Flammeovirga agarivorans: one gene and its partner. The protein of the gene in region 1 interacts with the protein of each later gene in a pairwise test. Links are inferred from orthologs where the notes say so. Each region holds a gene or a part of one and is shown in the gene's direction. Other genes may lie near its edges. The genes, in order: dprA and recA.

What was found.
Region 2: the proteins of dprA (region 1) and recA interact in binary tests that used the Bacillus subtilis proteins (3 or more experiments, as listed by UniProt). The link is inferred for Flammeovirga agarivorans from one-to-one orthologs.

Annotation. Positions count from the first base shown.
Region 1 is NZ_JABAIL010000004.1:526,881-535,344, forward strand. The notes cover bases 5,668-8,464. They hold dprA (DNA-processing protein DprA), read left to right. Parts: upstream 5,668-6,402; coding sequence 6,403-7,527; downstream 7,528-8,464. Other genes in these bases: rsmA (16S rRNA (adenine(1518)-N(6)/adenine(1519)-N(6))-dimethyltransferase RsmA), read left to right, coding at 5,668-6,232; HGP29_RS15110 (glycerate kinase), read left to right, coding at 7,529-8,464. In the rest of the region: HGP29_RS15085 (DUF3299 domain-containing protein), read right to left, coding at 1-54; 4-hydroxythreonine-4-phosphate dehydrogenase PdxA, read right to left, coding at 76-1,431; HGP29_RS15095 (VPS10 domain-containing protein), read left to right, coding at 1,852-5,325; more of rsmA, read left to right, coding at 5,438-5,667. UniProt on the Bacillus subtilis protein: Protein that helps load RecA onto ssDNA during transformation. Binds cooperatively to circular ssDNA, is able to bridge different segments of DNA. Favors the loading of RecA onto SsbA- or SsbB-coated ssDNA and formation of RecA-DNA filaments.
Region 2 is NZ_JABAIL010000005.1:73,691-82,335, forward strand. The notes cover bases 3,358-6,335. They hold recA (recombinase RecA), read left to right. Parts: upstream 3,358-4,312; coding sequence 4,313-5,359; downstream 5,360-6,335. Other genes in these bases: HGP29_RS16410 (pyridoxal-phosphate dependent enzyme), read right to left, coding at 3,358-3,899; HGP29_RS16420 (BCCT family transporter), read right to left, coding at 5,906-6,335. Also shown: HGP29_RS16400 (TonB-dependent receptor), read right to left, coding at 1-1,245; HGP29_RS16405 (hypothetical protein), read right to left, coding at 1,638-2,351; more of HGP29_RS16410, read right to left, coding at 2,517-3,357; more of HGP29_RS16420, read right to left, coding at 6,336-7,321; HGP29_RS16425 (ABC transporter permease), read right to left, coding at 7,435-8,645. UniProt on the Bacillus subtilis protein: Multifunctional protein involved in homologous recombination, DNA repair and competence.

The DNA of each region.
Region 1 (8,464 bases):
ACTAAATGAAGAAAAGGTTAAGAATAAGACAAATAATATCAATACTCTTTTCATATCACAAAAATATGAAATTAACTAATCATTTTTATTTTGCTGAGGTTTATCTCGCTCATTTTGAGGCCTATGTTCACCTTTATTAAAATTTCCATTTTTTCTAGGCTTCCAATGCTCTCTTTTCTGTTTATGTTGGAACTTACCTCCACCTTGATTTTTGGCTTTATTTTCCAACATTTTCTGTTGTTGAGTTACTTGAGCTTCTTTTCTTTCGCCAGCTTCTAACTCACTTAAGTCAAATTCTTCTTCTCCTCCAGCATTACCATCAAGTACCATTTTCTGATTCTTGATTTGGTCTTTTCTGTCTTGCAGTAACTGTCTTGCGTTAGGTCTGATTTGATTCTCAATTTCTCCAGAACGTACCTTAACAATATCAACTGCTTGCATTAATGCTTCCCTAAAAGATGTTTCATCAGCAACACCTCTACCAGCAATATTATATGCCGTTCCATGATCAGGAGAAGTTCTTACGATATCTAAACCTGCAGTATAGTTTACACCACTTTCAAAAGAATGTAATTTAAATGGAATAAGTCCTTGATCGTGATACATACAAAGTACGCCATCATAATTCTTGAATGACATTGTTCCAAAGAAGCCGTCAGCAGGGAAAGGTCCAAATACTAAGTTTCCTCTTTTCTTGAACTCCTTGATAACTGGTGAAATCACATTGATTTCTTCATCACCCAATAAACCATCTTCACCAGCATGAGGATTTAATCCCATAACAGCTACTTTTGGTTTTATGATACCGAAATCCTTTTTCAGTGACTCAATCATCACATTCAATTTAGAAGATACAGCTTCCTTTGTGATAGATGCGGCTACATCTTTAATTGGTATATGACCAGTAACTACACCAACTCTTAAATCGCCAGAACAAAGAGTCATTAAAGTATCTCTTCCACTTGCAAAGTTTTCTTGGTAATACTCCGTATGACCTGCATGTTTAAAGTCCTCACTCTGAATGTTTGCCTTATTAATTGGTGCTGTAACAACTGCATCAATCAATTCAGATTTCAAATCTTCAGAGGCTCTTGATATTGACAAATAAGCACATTTACCAGCTTCTTGAGTTACTTTACCAGGATCTAATTCCTGTACCTCAGTCCAACAGTTTACGACATTGATCTTCTGATCATGAATATAGCTATTGTTGTTGTACTGATGATAAGTAAAGTCCTCAATGCTTAAGATTCTTTTATACTTAGTAAGTATCTTACCAGAACCATAAACAATTGGTGTACATATATTTGTGATTCGCTTATCTTGTAAAACTTTGACGATAACCTCCGGTCCAATACCGTTATAATCCCCAATAGTAATACCTATACGCGGTTTATTTGATTTTCTATTTTTCTGAGTTTTATCTTTCATAAGGAATTCAAGCTCAAATTTTGCTTGTTAATTTATGATTGTATTATCTATCAAAAGTAACAATTTTGCCACTATAATTGTAATGAAATAGTATTATTCTAGTAAGAAAGTGATAAAATTTTCTTAAGCCTGAAATTCATTTCAATGAATCTATTCAAAAGTTAGATCGATGCATCTAAGGTTTAAACATTTTTATTTTATATAAAACCCTTTGAATCTTAATGTACCTCAATAGATCTTATACTATGATAATATGAGAACACAAATTGTATTTTTTTAATTAATTTTACTTCGGAATGTGTATATAGTAATTTGAAACAACTTCTAATCGGGAAATAATATTTTGCCTTTAAGCAGATAAGCAGAATACAAGAAAACAAACCAGCAACTGATTAGATCTATCTGCATTTGTGCAGTTTTATGAATAGACTTTACTACCTATTATATATTATCTTTATTAGCATTTTTATTAGTGCTATAGCTTATAACCTATTTTATATCCCCTCTTCAGAGGATACTGAATTTATATACACTGATTTTTCTACTAATGATCAAAATTCGTTGGCATTAGAAAACCATTATCACACTCAGATTAAAGCTGATAGACCCAATAAAATTCAAAAAATCTTACAAAAACTAAAGACAAAAACGGGCGATTCTTCTCCCGAATATTCTATAGGCTATATAACAGAAGCCATCAATAATAGTACAGTAGATAGTAGTCAACGTTTTTACCAATTTACTGAAAGAGGACCATCTAATGTTTCAGGAAGTATAAGATCTATAGCTTTCTGCCCACTAGACTCTATTAATAAAGTATGGGTAGCTGGAGCATATGGTGGTGATATTTGGAGAACTACCAATAATGGTAAAAACTGGAAAAGTGTCACAGAGAATCTACCTAATGCGATTATTGGAGATATCCAATATAATACTAAGGACTCATCCTTCTTTGCAATTACAGGAGAAACTTTTGGGAAGTTGAATATCAAAAATGGTATTGGTTTACTCAAATCAATTGATTCTGGTGAAACTTGGAATATTTTACCCTCTACTATTAACGATATTCGATTCCAATGTATTAATAGTATGGTGATTGATGCAAAGGATGGGAATAAAATATTAATTGGAACTGCATATCAAGATACAAATAAGAAATTCCATTCATTAATTCTAAAAACTACTGATGGAGGTTTGAATTGGGAAGAAGTTTACCATTCGAATCAACTGATTCAACAGTTAACTCTCGACCATAAAAATAGTAATATCATCTATGCTACAATAAAGAATTCGGGTATCATTAAATCAATAAACTCTGGTGAAACCTGGGGTAAAATTGACTCTAACTTACCCAAAACAGGACGTAGTGTTTTAATAGTCTCTCCTTTTGATTCCAATGTAGTTATCACTTCATTTAGCGGAAAGAAAGAAAAAGATGGTGTTCTATACCTTTCGAATGATGGTGGTTATCATTGGAAGAAACTTCAAACAAATATTGAAACAGGACTGCTTGGTGGACAAGGTTGGTACAACAATACATTGCTGTACCATCCAGAAAAAGAAACTACATTCTATGTTGCAGGTATCAATATTTGGGAAGTAAATATCAAAGACTTTAAGAATGCAACAGCTGATATTGATATTGTAAGTGATGCTTATGGTGAGCATCATGGTCCTAACCAATATATTTCAGAAAATGGAAAGATTGTAAAAAATGGCTTACACCCTGATCATCATCAACTAAAGATGATTAAGAAAGGTAATATATATAGAATGATATCTGCTAATGATGGCGGTATTTACATTAGTGATGACATAAACAATCTAAATAAATGGCATTATAGAAGTGGAACAATCAATTCAACACACTTTTTTGGGATTGATATTTCACCTGATAAAAAACATATTATAGGTGGTTCTATTGAAAATGGATCTTGGATTAGTGTAAGCCAAAGTGATAGCCTAGAATCATTCAGAAATGTTCTAGGAGGTGATGGTTTTGATGTTTTATGGCATACATCAAATCGACAAAAAATCCTGGTAAGTATATATAATAACAATATCTACAGATCTGTTGATGGGGGTTATAACTTCAAGAAATCATCTTTAGATATCTTTAAAGAAGATGGTCGTTCTCCGTTCATCACAAAGATGATTAATGATAAAGCGAACCCAGATATGGTATATGCTTTAGGAGAAAATGGAATATGGATTTCAAAGAATTTTGGAAGCACTTGGAAGCTCTCTGAAATAAAAAATGCTTGGGAATTCTCCGATTATATGGACCTCGATGTTTCAATTGTTGACCCAAACATCATTTGGGCAGGAAGTGGTCATACTGAAAAGAACAAAATTCAAGTTTCAACAGATAAAGGAAAAACATTTACCCCCACTTCACTTCCTACTAATCTTAACTTAGGTCAAATATCAGGGATTGTTACGGATCCAATAGAAAAAGAAACAGCATATGCCCTATTTTCATTTGGGAAAACTGCTAAAATATTAAAGTCACAAGACCTTGGAAAAAACTGGGAAGACCTCACAGGCTTTGTTAATTCAGATAGTTCTACCAATGGTTTCCCTGATGTAGGTGTTAATGATCTATTGGTATTCCCTTTTAATAACCACTTAATTTGGGCTGCCACTGAAATTGGCATTTTCGAAAGTACAAACGCTGGAAAATCTTGGCATAAACTAAATAGTAACATACCAACCATTGGCATTTGGAAATTGAAATATCAAAAAGGTGAAGTTTTAGTTTCTACTCAAGGAAGAGGTATATGGTCTTTATCATTGAATGAAGGGCCTCAACCACAAATCATCACTCAACATACTTTACCGGATGGGCAATTTATTGAATTTGGGATTACCCAATCGATTGACTCTATTGCATTAATCGATCAGGAAGGAACCATTTTAAGTGATAGTATCATAGCATTACCAAAAGGAGATTATCAGCATCAAACAGAATATAGAAATCAAATAAAATCAGATCAAACTCAACTAGTAGTTTATAAGGATGGATTATCTTACCGATCAAATCTGAAACCGATTCAAACGATTCACTATGATAGTACTATAACTTCCATAAAGGTCGATTTTAATAAAGCAGAAGAGTTGTTTTCTGGTGATGCTTTAGTTCTTAAAGATAATGTGGTAGGTTTTTATGGTACGAACTTACACTCTGATCATTATTACAGAAACAATACTACATCATTTACTTACTTTAAACACCCCATAAAAGTCGCTAAAGAGAATTCAAAAATCTCTTATAAAGATGTAGCACTACTATCTAAGGATGATGACTCTGTTGTTCTTGAAGGCAGTAATGATGGTGTCCATTGGGTAGAATTAAATAAACCTTATAATGGAACATTTAATCCAGATTGGAGATATTTTATCGAGCAAAAAGAAGCAAAAGGAGCTCAAACCCTATCAGTAAAACACGAAATCAATTTATTGAATTTCTTTAAACCTGATGATGAAATTATTATTCGTTTCAAGTTCAATTCAGATAATAAAAAACCAAACTGGGGATGGGCAGTAACTTCTTTGGAAATACAAGTAGATGATCAGAAGGATCTTCCTGATGTCGATTTCAAAGATATTTTCCAGGTCCAATCTCATATCTATCCTACAGAAATCACTAATAATAAATTATACATTGAAGTTTTGGCCAATAATCCGAAACCGATGAAACTAAAAGTGATTAACCTTATTGGTAATACTATCCTCGAAAGGGATAATATCCAATTAAGAAAAGGTTGGAATAAATTTCCTTTAGTCTTACCTCAACTCAACCCTGGTATTTATATTTTGAACCTTGAAATTGACAATAAAATTTCTACGCATCGATTTGTTTACAAATTAGAGGAACCAATTGCAAGAAGGTAATCATCCTCATTTTCCTATATAAACGAATGTTATAGTATTTGTTTTCTAGATATAAATCCCACTCCTTTGTAAAAAAATCATCCTTCACTAATAAAAAAGGGTTCTTGAATATATGGCTTACGTCAAACCTAAAAAACATTTAGGACAGCATTTCCTAGAAGACATGCAAATTGCACAAGACATTGTAGACGCAATGTCTTCTTATGGTGGGTATAATGAAATCTATGAGATCGGTCCAGGTACTGGTGTACTCACAACGAGATTATTGAAAAAAGAGGAGTACAAAACAACAGTCATTGAAATTGATACTGAATCTGTACATTACCTTAAAGATGTTGTGGGAATGCCTCAAGAACAAGTTATTGAAGGTGACTTCTTAAAACTTGACTTCGATAAAATTGCACCACATCCCGTTGGTTTAATTGGTAACTTCCCTTATAATATCTCAACACAAATTTATTTTAAGATCCTTGCTCATAAGGATCAAATCACTGAATGTGTTGGAATGATCCAAAAAGAAGTAGCTGATAGGATTGCATGTAAAACAGGTGGTAGAACTGCAGGAATATTGACAATTCTTGTACAAGCTTTCTATGATGTAGATTATTTATTTACTGTACCTCCAACCGTTTTTAATCCTCCTCCAAAAGTAGATTCTGCTGTCATTTCTTTAAGGAGAAACGATAGAAAGCAACTTCCATGTTCAGAAGAACTCTTTTTCAAAGTAGTTAAACAAGCTTTTTCTACTCGTAGAAAGACTTTAAGAAACGCAATGAAACCTATGGGGTTATCTCCTGAACTTCTTAAAAATGAGATTTTCAATAAAAGAGCCGAAGCATTAACTGTAGAAGATTTTATTGAATTAACTTGTAATGTAGAAGAAGATAGAAAAAAACAACAAGATTAACTTGTTGCTTATATTCAAAAAACGCCTAAATATTTATCATCAGTATTTAGGCCTTTTTTTTATTACCGTCACCCTTTATGTTTATTTTATTATCAATACACTCTTGATTTTTAGTCATTTTTATTAAATTGAGCAAAATAAATATACTTAACGAATCACAAGCTCAAAACATGACAATTACTCAAGATAAGTTCTATGAACTTTGGCTAAATAATATTCCAGGTATTGGAGGTGCAACTTGCAAACTATTAATAAGTCATTTAGGTTCTGCAGAAGAAGTTTTTAAAGCAAAAAAAAATACGCTCCATAAAATCAATGGTATTGGAGTTCATACACTTCAAGTTATTGATAAATACAGGTCTCAGTTAGTAAAAATCGAAAATGAAGTAAAAAAGATTGAGGCTTCCAATGTAAAAATACTTACATACACAGATAAGGAATTTCCTGTTAGATTAAAACTCCAAAAAGATGCCCCCTATTTGTTGTATTTAAAAGGTCAAGCTAAAAGTTTACACTCTAAGAAAACCGTTGCAATTGTAGGTTCTAGAGGAGCCAATCAGTATGGTAAACTAGTAACGGAGAAAATTATTTCCGACTTATCTCAATTTAAGGACTTATGCATTGTTAGTGGATTAGCGTATGGCATAGATATTTATGCACATAGAGCTGCATTACAAAATCAATTGGGCACAGTAGGAATTATGGCTAATGGCTTAAGCAAGGTCTATCCAGCAATTCATAAAAAAACTGCTCAAGAAATGATTGAAGATCCAAAAAGTGGGTTAATTACAGAAAACTTGATGGACGCAGAGCCTGATGGCCCAAAATTCCCTGCTAGAAATAGAATCATTGCAGGTCTTGCCGATGTTATCATTGTTGTACAAGCAAAAAAGAAAGGAGGTGCTTTAATTACGGCAGATATCGGTAATAGCTATCATAAAGATGTTTTTGCAGTTCCGGGGTTAATTAATGATCCTTTAGCAGAAGGCTGTAATAACTTGATCAAATACCAGAAGGCTCATTTATATTCCGAAATAAAGGATGTGATTACTAAAATGAATTGGGATCTAACTTCGAGTGCTCCTACTCGCCAAACTAAACTCTTCGACACTCAAAATCTTAGTGATGAAGAAAAAACTGTTGTATCATTACTTCAAAAAAGCGAATTTCATATTGAGGAAATTGCTATTCAATCAGAAACTCCGCTTCCTAAAATTGCCGGTACTCTTTTACAGCTTGAATTAAAGGGTATGGTAAAAATGAAACCTGGCAATATGTATTCTCTAAAACAATAAAATGAAAATATTAGTAGCCCCAAATGCATTCAAAGGTAGCCTTTCTGCATTTGACGTTGCCCAAGTAATCAAGAAGAATTGGTCAATTCATCGACCTGATGATGAGATAATAATGAAACCATTAGCCGATGGTGGTGATGGATTTGAACACGTCATTGCAAAAGAAAAGAATGCAGATTGGATCAATGTTCTATCAGTAGATCCTATTGGTAGGCCATTTCAATCTGGGTATTATCGGATAAATAACGCAACTGCTGTGATGAGTTTAGCATCATTATGTGGTATTGCAACAATTACTCCTAGTCCTATTAATGCATTAGAAGCAAATACCGAAGGTCTTGGTATGGCGATTAAACATGCTATTTCATCTGGTTGCAAAGAGATAATTATTGGTTTAGGTGGTAGTGCATCCACTGATTTTGGTCTAGGTGCATTATATCAGTTAGGTTTGAAGTGTTATACATTCGATAACCAAAAGATTATTCCTAAAGGAGGAAATTTACATCTTATTGAAAAGTTTGATGATACTGATCTAATAGAATTAATTGGAGGTATAGATTTTTATCTTGCTGTGGATGTAAAAAACACATTAGTTGGTAAAAATGGTTGTTCTCATGTATTTGCCCCACAGAAAGGAGCCACCGAATCTGAAGTAGAACTTTTAGAAAGTAATATTCATCATATAGGACTTCTCACAGAGAAAATGTTAAATAAAGAGGTTATTCAATTAGAAGGTGGTGGTGCTGCTGGAGGAACAGCCGCAGGTTTTTATTCTTTTCTAAACGCTCATATTATGAACGGTAGTGAGTTTGTGATGGAACTTCTAAATATTCATGATTCTATTGAAAAGAGTGATTTAATTATTACAACAGAGGGAAAGTTTGATCAACAATCATTGGAAGGAAAATTACCCTATCAAATCGCTCAACTAGGAAAT
Region 2 (8,645 bases), on another replicon or contig:
ATAATCTAATTTTAAGCCACTTTTAAAGCGATGTTCACCACCTAATCCAAACATATCTGTCATGGTTCTTTTTGCTCTTGTTTGGGTTTCTCTATCTTCTGTAAATGAAGAAATAGGTGCATCAGGAGTATCTAGATCATATTTGTAGTTGAAGTTAGTTCTTCCTCTTCTTCTGTCATCGTTAAAGAAGTTAGAATTATAAGAGGCTCTGATGATATGATTATCATTGAATTGGTAATCCATACCAACATTATATCCATAACGCTCTCTTCTTACATCATAATCATTCCATCTTTTTCTGGTTAGCTGATCATCATCATTGAGGGTATATTCTTCTAAAACAGTTCCTCTATTGGTAAGGTAATAGCTACCAGTTGCATATATTCCTAGCTTATCATTGAAGAAACGATTACCTACATATAAACTATGATTCTGTTGACCTAAACCCCAACCATCGTTGAAAGGATCTGCATGAAAGTTTTTACCTCCCGATGTAATCGCTCTTAAGGTAAATTCAGAAGGAGCATCTTTTAAAGTAAAATTCACCGCACCGCCGATAGCTCCACCATCCATATCGGGTGTTAATGTTTTCTTTACTTCAATAGATTCCATAATATCAGCAGACATAAAATCTAGTGCAGCACCTCTACTGTCTTCTCCACCGGGCATTGGAGTTCCGTTCATTTGCACCTGATTGTATTCAGAAGCCATTCCTCTGATCTGAATATTTTGTCCTTCTCCTCTATTTCTTACAATCGAGATACCTGGAATACGTTGTAAGGCTTCAGCTCCGTTTCTATCGGGCATAGTTGAGAATTGTTCTGAAGAAACAATGTTCTTGATACTGACCGCATTTTTCTGCTCGTTTAATGATTTCGCTTGACCTTTAGTAAACTCACCATAAACAGTTACTCCATCTAATTCAGTAACATCAGTATTCATTTTGATAGTCAATTTAAAAGGCTCACCATCTATTAGTGTCACATTAATTAGGTCTGCGTTATATCCTAAATAAGTAGTAGCAATCGAATAATGACCAGAAGGAATATTATTGATATGAAAGTTACCATCCATATCTGTGATACTCGCAAATGTAGTTTCCATAACATTTACTTGAGCGTATGGAAGTGGATCGCCATCAGGACCAATCACTTTACCGTAGAGATCGGTGTGTTGGGCGAAACTTTCTGATATCAATAGAAAAAAACAAATTGCCGACAATGAGTAGTGTAAATAAAGTCGCATAATTGATTTAGTTTTCTGAGATGATTTTTTAATTGGTTTTAATTTTCGGGTGCAAAAGTAGTCGTTGAATATTACGGTGCTGTTAAGCTTTTTATTCACTCAAGCTTAAAAAATGAGATCAACTGATAAAGGATCAATAGCTAATTTGAAGGATTTTTTTGGATTAGAGGTATAACATAAAACAAAATCTTTTTTCTCTAATCATTGATATAAACGGAATATACACTAGATATTAACGGTTCATCATCCTAATGTGAATAAGTTAGTAACACATCGTTTTTTAATAAATAATGTGATAGTTGTTATTGGTATTTGTTAGGAGATAAATAGAAAAAGCTGACTAATAAACATCACATAAGTCAGCTTTTTCTATTAATAATTTCGATAGGTCATTAATAAACAGCTTGTATTAATACATTGCAAAAGCCCTCTTCATGAGCCTTAATATTAAATACAGTTGCAAATGCATTAACAGTAAAATCTTCATCATAAACCATTATGGCACAATAAGCGGATTCTACACTACTTGTTAAATAGACCCAATTTCCATATCCATCTATATTTTTACTATCTGCAGGAATATTTTCTATAATAATAGCTCCATCTTGATTTATTTTATCTGAAATAATAATAGAATGATTGATGAAATTAGTCATAACATCTTCAATAGAAGAAGTATTAGGAATATAAGGAGTTTCTTCTACTATCAAAGCAGCGTATAATTTCTTGTTTGAATAATTTCCCTTGACAAAAACTTTTAGTGATCCTACCTGGTCTTGAGGAGAAAGTGTAACTGAAGTATTTTTTTGTTCATTGATTTCAAAAATATTAAAGTCACCATACATTGTATCATTTATATCAACCTTTACTAATATTTGATAGGTGCCATTTTCAGGAAGATCTATCACTCCATTTTCTTTGAGTTGATTACTTTCAGCTTCTAAAAAGAAACGTTGATCATTTTCGACTTTGATAAGATATAAATCTAAAATTTCACCTTCTTCAACAGTTACATTTAATTTATGTTGCTCTGCTATTTCTTCATTGTTTGTACATGAAAAAAATAAGAAAATAGATATAAATAATAGACAAAGAGAAGTTTTCATTGTTTCTGTATTAGTTTGATTTAAGCTTACTTTTCATTCACTAAGGTATGAAAAAAAATTTTAAGATTTCGTAAGGCTCGATAAAGCGAGCATCTACAAAAAAGAGTGAAAAGATACCTTCAGTACCTCTTCACTCTTCCATCATACCTATTACCTCAAAAAAGTTTATCCTTTTCCTTTGTCGTTGGCTGTTTGTTCTCTTAGATGGTTTAAGACATCAATTTTTGTGATTAAACCAACAAACTTCTTGTCGTTCATTAAGATTGCCACCATACCGTCTCTGAAGATTTCCATCAATCGGTCGATACTATCTGATACTTGTACAACAACAAGGTTGGAAGTCATGTGTTCAGCAGCAAAACGTTCAAATGCCGTTTCGTCTTCATACACACTAAATAAAATATCTGATTCGTCGATAATCCCCAAGATTTCATCCCCATCCATAATTGGAAGCTGAGAGATATCGTACATTTTCATTTTTTTGTAAGCATCTAATAATGTGTCTTCGATGCTTGCAGTGACAACATCGCCCTGCGAATAATAATTAGAGATCAAATCACGAAGATCTCCGAATACCTCTTTTTCGATAAACCCTTTCTCTTTCATCCAATGATCATTAAATAGTTTTGAGAAATATTTATTGCCGCTATCGCAAACAAACGTCACTACTCGTTTTGGTTCTGTTTGTTCTAGACAATATTTTAAAGCTGCAGCGATCAATGTACCAGAAGAAGAACCTGCTAGGATACCTTCTTTTAATAACACTTCTCTTGCAGTAACAAAACTCTCTTTATCTGTAATAGAATAGGCTGTTCTTGTCTGAGAGAAATCAGCAATGTCTGGAATAAAGTCTTCACCAATTCCTTCCACATACCAAGAACCTGCTTCTCCAAATTTTCCTGTATCGATATAGTCCTTTAATATAGAACCCTCAGGATCTGCTAAAACTAAATCTGTTTCTGGACTTACTTTTTTAAAGTAGGCAGCCATACCAGAAATAGTACCCGAAGATCCTACACCAGCTACTACAGCATCTACATCTTGCCCCATTTGTTCGTAAATTTCTGGCGCTGTAGTTAATTCATGTGCTAAAGAATTGTACTGATTTGAAAACTGATTAATAAAGTGATAACCTTTTTCTCTTGAAATTCTTAAAGCCATGTCCTGATAATATTCAGGATGCCCTTTACCCACATCAGATCTTGTCATTAACACCTGTACTCCCATTGCTTTTAAATGAGCTACTTTTTCCTTACTCATTTTGTCAGGCATTACTAGAATCAGTTTATATCCTTTGAGAATAGCAATTAAAGCTAGTCCTAATCCTGTATTACCAGCAGTAGCTTCAATAATAGTATCTCCAGGTTTTATCGTACCATCTTTCTCAGCATTTTCGATCATGCTCAAAGCAATACGGTCTTTGATAGAACCACCCGGGTTTTGATTTTCTAGTTTTAGATATAACTCGCACTTGCCAGTATCTATAGCATTGACTTTAACTAAAGGAGTATTACCAATTAATGATATAAGATCATGTGGTTTGTTCATATGTTGTATAAAGTTTTCTTGTGATGTTACAAATGTACATAAGTAGATCTGAAGTAAGAAAGAATTTAAGATGAAGTAACTCTAAGAAAATGAGCACTTCTCTATTTTTTGTATATAATTTATTCTTGTTATTTGATCATTGATTAATTATTTGTCAATTAAATGTTATTAATTTACTCTTTGTTAGTATTTTAAATTTTTATGTTTTACATTTGAGTAAATATTAATCGTTAAACGTTTCATTTTTGAGACTTTTAATGATTTGTTTAAAAAAACATCGAAAATAATTTTAATATTTTTGATGAACGTATCTAGAATACGTTCTACTCCCCTAAGTTTGTATTATCAACAAAAAGGGATACTTCCTAGTTGATATAACAGTAAAAAACATACACACTATAAAATATTTTATCATGGCTGCGGATAAAGGGCAAAGCACAGAAAAGTTAAAAGCATTAGAAACTACTATTGCTAAATTGGAAAAACAGTTCGGTAAAGGAGCTGTAATGAAAATGACTGATGATAATGTAGAAGAGGTTCCTGTAATCTCAACTGGTTCATTAGGTCTTGATTTAGCGTTAGGTGTAGGAGGTATTCCTAAAGGTCGTATCATTGAGATCTACGGTCCGGAATCTTCTGGTAAAACTACTTTGACACTTCACATTATTGCTGAAGCACAAAAGCAAGGTGGTATGGCTGCATTTATTGATGCGGAACATGCTTTTGATAAAATCTATGCTGAGAAATTAGGTATCGATATGGAACGCCTATTAGTAGCTCAGCCAGACCATGGTGAACAAGCTTTAGAAATTGCAGAACAATTAGTTCGTTCAGGTGCAATTGATGTATTAGTTGTTGACTCAGTTGCAGCATTAGTACCAAAAGCAGAATTAGAAGGTGATATGGGTGATAGTAAAATGGGTCTTCATGCTCGTTTAATGTCACAAGCATTACGTAAAATCACGGGTGCCATCTCAAAAACAAATTGTTCAGCGATCTTCATTAACCAATTAAGAGAGAAAATTGGTGTAATGTTCGGTAACCCTGAAACAACAACAGGTGGTAATGCATTAAAATACTATGCTTCTGTACGTTTAGATATTCGTCGTATCGGTGCGATCAAAGAATCTGCTGATAACGTAACTGGTAACCGTACAAGAGTGAAAGTTCAAAAGAACAAAGTAGCACCTCCATTCAAACAAACTGAATTTGATATCCTTTATGGTGAAGGTATCTCAAGAGCAGGTGAAGTTTTAGATATGGCAGTTGACTTTGATATTGTGAATAAAGCAGGATCTTGGTTCTCATATAGCGGTTCTAAATTAGGACAAGGTAGAGAAACTGTAAAAGAACTGATCAAATCTAATCCAGAGCTAATGGAGGAATTAGAAGAAAAGATCAGAACAAAAGTTTTCGGTCATGGTACTGAAGAGGAAGTAGTTGAAGAAACTGCAGAATAATTGAGATTTTAATACGAAGAGAGGGATACTCTTTATTTAAATAAATCAGTAGTAGAATACCCTAGTCTGTATAGATTAGGGTATTTTTTTGTACTAAATCCAAGAATGAAAAAGATCAGAGGTTTTACTCTCTATGGAATAGTTTTTATTTAATCTATGACCATTAAAAAAAGAGAAATAAATGGTATGAAATAGCAATTATACCTTAGTTTAATTTATAAAATTTCACCATTGAAAATAATGAATTATTTGACTGTAAATCAACTATTTATATTATTTTTAATATATGTATATTTTTGATGAATTTTCATTGTATTAACCATCTATTTTGCTTATTAACTAGGCAAATAATCTTACTGATTACATCATTAAAGATTACGATACAAAAGGTGAAAAATTTAGTTTTAATGGCTATTTATGTAATAGTTATATCTTAGTTTAATTTTAAATATTTAAATCTAAATATTTAATATTTAATGTGTTTATAATCAGTTATTTAAACTCATTTTAATATATGTGATTTTAAGACTATTTTTTTCTGATGTATTACTTTTTGAAAATATCTCTGAAGAACATAATACCTTGAAAAAGAAGAATAAAAGTAAAAGGTATAGCACCAGTAATAGCAATTACTTTATTGAGGTCAACATTATTTTTAATTAATAAAGCACTTGAGATTCCAAGAAGTAAAACTGACCATATTATCTTATTCACTTTAGAACTATTTCCTGTTAAAGCTGCAGTGACAAAAATGGCAGAGTCTGCACTTGTAATTACAAATGTGACGAGTAGCAGAATACATAAAAAGGAAAGAGTAGTTCCAAAAGGTAATCCTTCAAGAAACACAAAGAGTCCATTCGTATAATTCTCATTTATGACACTTTGTAGAGTGGCCACTTGATCGCTAAATAAACCATTTCCACCAAAAACAGTAAACCAAAAAATTGTAATAATAGTGGGGTATCCAATGATGCTAAAAAGGAATTCTCTTATGGTTCGCCCTTTTGAAATTCTCGCAATAAATAACCCTGTAAAAGGAGCCCAAGCAATCCACCATAAAAAGTAAATAATCGTCCAGGATTGAGACCATTTTCTAGCACTTTCAGGTAAGATAAAAGATAATAAGGGCAAGTCTTTGAAATAAGAAATAGATACTTCAACAAATAGTTTCAGAGTATCAAATGGAGAAGACATTAGAAAAATGATAAGAAGAATCAGTAATGCTAAAATGACATTGAAATCACTCAAAGTTTTCACCCCTTTTTGAAGACCACTAACTGAGGATAGCATAAAAGCAATGGAAATAAATAGAAGTACAATTAAACGAAATGGAAGTCCAGTAATGTCATAAGGGACTAAATGTTCTACACCGGTTTGAATAAGTGCAATAGAATTGGCTAAGGTTCCAGCTACTCCGAAAATAATCGCCATAACAGCAAGCATATCGAACGATTGAAATGCTTTCCGAGTAGTACTATCACTAAAAGTTGAAGAGATATTCATACCCCTGCCTCTATTATAGGAAAACCAAGCAATGATTAATCCTGAGAAAGCATATACAGCCCATGCATGAATCCCCCAATGGAAATTAGTGATAGACAATGCCATCATTGGAGAGTGATCTGTATTTAGAGGAGATTGTAAATGATAGATAGGTTCTGCTACACCCCAAAAAATTAACCCACTTCCCATGCCTGCAGCAAATAGCATAGCTACCCAGGAAAATGTAGAAAATTCAGGAGGTTGATCACCAAGTTTTTTATTTCCCAATGGAGAGAAACCAATAATCAAACAGAGAATTAAAATGCCAGTAACTATCCATAGTAAAAATCGATCAAGAGAATGTAAAATGGCATTAATTACATGATCTAAAATATTGGTTGTAGCTTCAGGGAATAAAATAAATAGGCATCCAATAAGAATACTAATAATAATACTCCATTGGTTAAATGATAATTTCATGGACAGTTTTTTATAGATGAGTATACAATATAATCACCTCAACTGAGGGAAATAAAAAAGTACCTAAGAAAGTCTTAGATACTTAATGATATTACTTATTTATGATTTCTTTTTTAAAGGTCTCTCAATACTTTTGAAGGATTAATATTGACAACCTTCCAACAAATAATAGTGATTGTTGATATTGCTATACCTGATATGCCAACACCAAGAATAGACCAAGTAATAAAATCAATATCAATTCGATCTGGAAATGTAGACATCCAATCCGCACTAAAATGATAAGCCAACGGTATTGATATTAGAAAAGATAAAGTAATCCATTGCAAATAATCTTTATTGAAGAGTAACAAAACATCAATTCTAGAAGCACCATTTACTCTCCGAATACTCATTTCTTTAGTACGTTTAAGAACAGAAAACCTTGTTATCCCCCAAAGCCCAGATATGGCAATGAGTAATGCAATACATCCAAAGAAAAAGCTAGCCTGTTGTTGCCCTTTAATGGAAGCATAGTTTAATGCAATCTCATCATTGTAGAAATAGATAAAAGAACGAACATTTGGAAAGTCTTTTTGAAACTCTTCTTTAAGTTCTTGTGATAACTTATAAGGATCTGGTGAAGATGTTTTTACATTGATATAATCTAACTCCCAACCATCAATTTTTGCTGAGGATGTAATAACCAACGGTCCACTTTGTTGGGTGAGTGAATTAAATTTAATCGAAGGAATCACCCCTACAACCTCATAGTCTCGACCGTTTCTGTGTACAATGGTACCGAGTCCTTTCCAGCCTTCCAATTTTGTAAATGCTTCATTCACCAATAATTGATAATCACTTATTTTTTTATTGGTATGAAGATTCTCACCTTCTAAAAGAGGTATATCAAAACACTTTAAAAAATCATTACTCACATACAAAGCATTTAATATTTCAGTTTTGTCATGATCGCTTAATCTATACCCATTTTTTGTAAGCCCGACTCCTATCATTTGAGAAGACATACTCACAGCTTCTACTCCAGGTTTCTTTAGAATTTTTTGTTTAAAATTATTCAACTCATCTAATGGAACTGCTGAAGATAAATCGATGGTAAATACATTTTCATGTTGAAAACCTAAGTCTCTGTGAAGTAAATAATGATGTTGTTGATAAACAGTAATACCAATACAGGATAAGACAAATACTGTTGAAAACTGTAGCACCAATAGAACTTTTTCACTTTTACCTTTTGAAGAATAAATACTCGTTTGACCATTTAAACTTCTCGAAAGAGAGGTCTTTTTAATACCTCGTAGTGATAGACTACTGAGTAACATAG